2 regions of the Streptococcus sp. 517s genome follow, and region 2 is predicted to be linked to the other one. Evidence: predicted binding sites of a transcription regulator. Region 2 holds the regulator's gene; the other holds the start of a gene.
What was found. Region 2 encodes NrdR, which represses ribonucleotide reductase genes. Its sites were predicted from a motif close to ACACNATATATNGTGT; they were not measured.

Region 1 (3,170 bases), 560 kb from region 2:
ACGGAATTCTTTCAAGAGCGCAACCATCGGGAACATGATACGCAATTGACCGTGTACAGACGCACGAAGAAGAGCACGGATTTGAGTGCGGAACATAGCATCTCCAGTTTCAGAAATAGAGATACGAAGGGCACGGAATCCAAGGAATGGGTTCATTTCATGAGGCATATCGAAGTAAGGAAGTTCCTTATCTCCACCGATATCCATTGTACGAACGACAACAGGTTTACCGTTCATTCCTTCAAGTACAGCCTTGTAAGCTTCATACTGCTCGTCTTCTGTTGGGAAGTCTTGAGAATCCATGTACAAGAACTCTGTACGATAAAGACCAACAGCTTCGGCACCGTTGGCATTGACACCCTCAACGTCTTTTGGAGTACCGATATTAGCAGCCAATTCAAAGTGTTTACCGTCAGCAGTTACTGTTTTAGCGTCTTTCAAGAGTGCCCATTCAGCTTTTTGCTTCGCATAAGCTTCACCAGCTGCCTTGAATTCTGCTGCTTGCTCATCAGTTGGGTTGATAATAACCTCACCAGTGATACCGTTAACGGCAAGGATGTCACCATCTTTAACGATTTCAGTGATGTTGTTTGTACCCAATACTGCTGCAATTTCAAGAGTACGCGCCATGATAGCTGAGTGGCTTGTACGTCCACCGATGTTGGTTACAAAAGCTTTTACAAAGTTTTTGTCCAACTGAGCTGTATCTGAAGGAGTCAAGTCATGCGCAATCACAATCACTTCTTCATTGATAGAAGCTGGGTTTGGCAATTTTTTGCCAAGTAGGTTTGCCAATACACGTTTTGTCACGTCGCGGATATCCGCTGCACGTTCTTGCATGTATGGGTTGTCTTCCATACCTTCAAAGATAGTGATGAACATGTCTGTCACTTCCTTCAGACCTGCTTCTGCATTCACTTTCTTCGCACGGATAGTTTCTTTAATTTGGCTGATCATTTCAGGATCAGCAAGCACCATTAAGTGAGCGTCAAAAACTTGAGCAGCTTCTTCCCCTAGCGTACCTACTGCTTTCTCACGGATAACAGAAAGCTCGTCTTGTGATGCTTGTAAAGCGGCATCAAGGCGAGCTTCTTCTGCGTTTGTATCTTCGACTGTAACAGTCTCGAATGACAAATCCGGTTGAACGAGTAGATATGCTTTAGCAACTGCAACACCATCTGACGCTGCGATTCCTTTAAGCATTTCTGTCATTTCCTTATGCCAATCCTTCTTTTTCCATTGTTTCAGAGATAGCAGCGATTGCATCGTCAGCATCTGCACCTTCAGCTGAAATTGTAACGTCAGCACCTTGGCCAACACCAAGACTCATAACACCCATGATAGATTTAAGGTTTACTGATTTACCTTTGTACTCAAGAGTGATATCTGAAGCAAATTTGCTAGCTGTTTGAACCAACAATGTTGCTGGGCGTGCGTGAATACCTGTTTCTGCCACTACGTGGAAATCTTTAGAAGCCATAGTTTGACTCTCCTTTAATTGTTTCTTATTTGGATTATATGTGATAACCCTTACAAGACTGTATTATATCACCTTCTAGATAATTTTTCAAGTATTTTATGGATTTTCTTCGTTTTCCTTTCTGATAACTTGCTGAAAATCTTCTATTTATATTGCCAATATACAGTATGTAGTTTTTTTATTTTGAGAAAGTTTGACAGTTCAACGGAAGTCAAAATTCATGTTTTCAAAAAACACTATATCTTGTGCTTTGATTTCAAAACCGTAACTTTTTAGCACAAGATTTAGTTTAAAAAGTTTGACAAAGTTTTTTTTTCTGATATACTAAGAAAGTAATCTATTTTGAAAGAGGAGTTACGAAAATGGTAACCGTTTATTCTAAAAATAACTGTGTCCAATGTAAGATGACCAAGCGTTTCTTGGACAGTAATAATATCGCTTATCGTGAGATCAATCTTGACGAGCAACCTGAGTATATTGATCAAGTTAAAGAGCTTGGTTTCAGTGCTGCTCCTGTTATCCAAACACCAACTGAAATCTTTTCAGGCTTCCAACCAGGAAAACTGAAACAGTTAGCATAATCTTAGTACATCATCCAGAAGAAACTGCTTCTAGGGCTAACTTAGAAGCCTTTCTTTTGTAATTAGATAAGGGAATTTTTATGGGATTAAAACATCTTGAGGACGTAACTTACTTCCGTCTCAATAACGAAATCAACCGTCCTGTTAATGGACAAATCATGCTTCATAAAGATAAGGAAGCCTTGGATGCTTTCTTTAAAGAAAATGTGGTTCCAAACACTATGGTTTTTGATTCAATCACTGATAAAATCAACTACCTTATTGAACATAACTATATTGAAACTGCATTTCTCAAGAAGTACCGTCCAGAGTTTTTGGAAGAATTGCATCAATTTATCAAGGACCAAAACTTCCAATTTAAGTCATTCATGGCTGCCTATAAGTTTTACAATCAGTACGCCTTGAAGACTAACGACGGTGAATACTACCTTGAAAATATGGAAGACCGTGTCTTCTTTAATGCGCTTTATTTTGCTGACGGTGATGAAGCCGTTGCGATTGATATTGCCAATGAAATCATCCACCAACGCTACCAACCTGCTACTCCTTCCTTCTTGAATGCTGGACGTGCTCGTCGTGGAGAATTGGTATCTTGCTTCTTGATCCAGGTGACAGATGATATGAACTCTATCGGACGTTCTATCAACTCTGCTCTTCAACTTTCACGTATCGGTGGTGGTGTGGGAATTTCCCTCAGCAACCTTCGTGAAGCTGGAGCTCCTATCAAGGGTTATGAAGGTGCTGCTTCTGGTGTCGTACCAGTTATGAAGCTTTTTGAAGACAGCTTCTCTTACTCAAACCAATTAGGTCAACGTCAAGGTGCTGGGGTTGTCTACCTCAACGTCTTTCACCCAGATATCATTGCTTTCCTTTCAACTAAGAAAGAAAATGCTGATGAAAAAGTTCGTGTAAAGACTCTTTCACTTGGTGTTGTAGTACCCGATAAATTCTACGAATTGGCTCGTAAAAATGAAGAAATGTATCTCTTTAGCCCATACTCTGTAGAGCTTGAATACGGTGTGCCATTCAACTACATCGACATCACTGAAAAATACGATGAATTGGTCGCAAATCCAAACATCCGCAAGACAAAAATCAAGGCGCGTGAT
Region 2 (3,170 bases):
AGAGATGGAGAGGTAAATAGATAAAATCCATGTGATTGACCCGACAAATAGTGATAGGGCATACAGCCAGCCGTAGCTGAGGTAAGGGGAAATGAAGTTATAGAGGGCAGTGAAGTCTTTTTCTATTGGTGTTAAGAAGAAGATAATCAATACACTCAAGATAAAGACGATATAGCTTAAGATGGACCAGACAAGACCACCTAAAAGTTTTGCGATGATGATTTGGTGCTCAGAGACAGGCAAGGTCAAGGTCAAGTACCCTTGGCGGTCATAAACACTCCCCTTGAATCTTCGGATGATTAAAAAGATTGTTGCAATCCAAAGAGTGACGCTGAGTCCTCCAAAGACTAGTACTAAAAAGAAGATGAAATAAGCAGCATTGTTAGGATTGTAACTCTGGCTAAGACTGCTAATAAAAGCTCCAATCAAAACTGAAATTGCAAGTACAGCACCGTAGAGTGCCAGATACCATTTATTGACATTTTTAAATTCATAACGAACTAGATTCCAAAACATAATAATCTCCTTTGCTTAGGCTTTAAATTCCTGGCGGAAGAGCTGGTCAATTGATTCACCTGACTCGTAACGAATATCATCAACATTTCCTTGGCGGACGACTTTTCCGTCTTTGAGGAAGATGATCTCATCCAAGATTGGCTCAATATCTGAAATCAAGTGGGTTGAAATCAGTACCGTAGAGGTTGGGGAGTAGTTATTGATGATGGTATTGAGGATATAATCACGGGCAGCTGGATCCACGCCTCCGATTGGTTCGTCCAGAACGTATAGGCGGGCTTCACGGCTCATAACCAGGATGAGTTGGACCTTTTCCTTGTTCCCTTTTGATAGTTTCTTTAGGCGACTGTTTTCATCAATACCGAGATCGGCTAAAAGGTGTTGGGCTCTTTCAAGATTGAAATCCTGATAGAAGGTTTTAAAGTAAGTCAGGGCTTCCTTGACCTTCATCTGTTCATTGAGATAAGTCGTATCTGGTAGATAGGATACGATCGCCTTGGTAGCAGGACTTGGATCCTGTTCGTTAATGAGAACACGTCCTTTGTCTGGCTGAAGGAGGCCATTGATCAGTTTGATCAAGGTTGTTTTTCCGGATCCATTTGGTCCAAGGAGCCCGACAATTTTTCCAGCTGAAATCTCTAGTGAGATATTGTCAAGTGCCGCAGTTGCTCCATATGATTTTGATACATTTTCAAGTGCTAGTAGTGTCATAGTCTTAAACTCCTTTAATATAGTCGCTTAATACATTTGGCAGTTCTTCTTTTTTGTAGCCAAATTGAAGCATGCAAGAGACGAAGTGTTGCAGTTGCTCCTCGGAAAGTTGTTTGCGGGACTGAACGATGAGGTCCAAATCCTCGGTGACAAAACGACCAGTTGTTCGTTTGCTATAAACGAATCCTTCACGTTCAAGGTCAGACAAGGCGCGCTGAATGGTATTGGGATTGACACCAGCCTCGCTCGCCAAATCTCTCACAGTAGGGAGCTGTTGGTTGGGTTCCAGTTCATGGGAAACAATCTGTAGTTTGATTTTTTCCATAATCTGTAAATAAATGGGTTTTGTATTATCAAATGACCAGGACATCATAGTCTCCTTTCTTTATCTTTATTGTTCTAATTAAATAATACAATAAAACAAAAAACTTGTCAAGTAAAAATAAGAATTGTTTTGGGAATTGCTCAAAAAATGGTATAATGAAAAGAAAACGACAAGGAGGGAAATGCATGCGTTGTCCAAAATGTGGGGCTACCAAGTCTAGTGTTGTTGATAGTCGACAAGCCGAAGAAGGAAATACCATCCGTCGAAGACGTGAGTGCGACGAGTGTCAGCATCGTTTTACAACCTATGAACGAGTAGAAGAAAGAACGCTGGTCGTCGTCAAAAAAGACGGTACACGTGAGCAGTTTTCGAGAGATAAAATCTTTAATGGGATTATCCGCTCAGCCCAGAAACGCCCTGTTTCAAGTGACGAGATCGGCATGGTGGTCAATCGCATCGAACAAAAACTCCGTAGTCGCAGTGAGAATGAGATCCAAAGTGAATATATTGGGTCCTTAGTCATGGAAGAATTGGCAGAGCTGGATGAGATTACCTATGTTCGTTTTGCCAGTGTTTACCGTAGCTTTAAGGATGTGAGTGAGTTGGAGAGCCTTCTCCAGCAGATCACTCAGTCCTCTAAGAAGAAAAAGGAAAAATAGATGAAACCAAATGACCGTTTTTCTTTTCTAAAGAATAATCGGGTGTCGCAAGATACATCTTCTCTGGTGCAGTGCTACCTCCCGATTATCGGTCAGGAGGCACTGAGCCTCTATCTATATGCCATTACCTTTTGGGATGGAGGGCAAAAGGAGCATCTCTTTTCCCATATCCTTAACCACTTAAACTTCGGCATGCCGACCTTGCTCCAATCCTTTAAAATTTTATCTGCTTTGGATTTGTTGACCCTTTATCAAAGGGGAGAAACCTATGAATTACAGCTTCATCCTCCCCTCTCCAGTCAGGAATTTCTAAGTCATTCTGTCTATAGCAGATTATTGGAGAGAAAGATTGGGGATACTGCGCTTGCTTCCATGAAGCAAGCTCCAAGTGAGGGAGAAGCACTCTCGGTTTCTTTGAGCCAAGTTTTTCCAAACCTGACTGAAGAAGTGATACCAATCGAGTCAAAAAACAGGGTGAAAAATGATTTTGATTTGGAACATTTTCAGCGCTTGATGGCTCGAGATGGTCTGCGTTTTGAAAACGAGCAAGCAGATGTTTTGGAATTGTTTGCCATCGCAGATGAAAAGAAATGGACCTGGTTTGAAATCTATCAATTAGCCAAGGCGACAGCGGTGGCTCAGGTTATTTCAGTCAAACGCATGCGTGAAAAGATTGCGCAAAAGCCAGCATCTTCTGACTTTAGCCCCAAAGAAATGACCATTATCAGGGAAGCCAAAAATAAAACTCCCCTGGAATTTTTAGCCGAAATCAAGCAAACGCGTAAGGGAAACATCACCCAGAGCGAGCGAGAACTCCTTCATCAGATGGCGTCTTTAGGCTTGTTGGACGAAGTCATCAATATCGTCTTGCTTCTAACCTTTAACAAGGTTGATTCGGCAAATGTCAATGAAAAATATGCCATGAAGGTTGCCAATGACTATGCTTATCAAAAAATTCG

Region 1: nrdH (glutaredoxin-like protein NrdH) is a predicted target of NrdR. The motif match lies at 1,714-1,729, and genes of this name have one in related genera.

What each region holds. Positions count from the first base shown of each region.
Region 1 is NZ_CM136847.1:1,005,376-1,008,545, forward strand. Features, by position in the region: gene ptsP (phosphoenolpyruvate--protein phosphotransferase) at 1-1,212, opposite strand, end outside; gene ACVX3R_RS05125 (phosphocarrier protein HPr) at 1,217-1,480, opposite strand; gene nrdH (glutaredoxin-like protein NrdH) at 1,843-2,061, shown strand; gene nrdE (class 1b ribonucleoside-diphosphate reductase subunit alpha) at 2,142-3,170, shown strand, end outside.
Region 2 is NZ_CM136847.1:444,733-447,902, forward strand. Features, by position in the region: gene ACVX3R_RS02495 (hypothetical protein) at 1-516, opposite strand, end outside; gene ACVX3R_RS02500 (ABC transporter ATP-binding protein) at 532-1,227, opposite strand; gene ACVX3R_RS02505 (GntR family transcriptional regulator) at 1,232-1,597, opposite strand; gene nrdR (transcriptional regulator NrdR) at 1,738-2,211, shown strand; gene ACVX3R_RS02515 (DnaD domain protein) at 2,212-3,170, shown strand, end outside.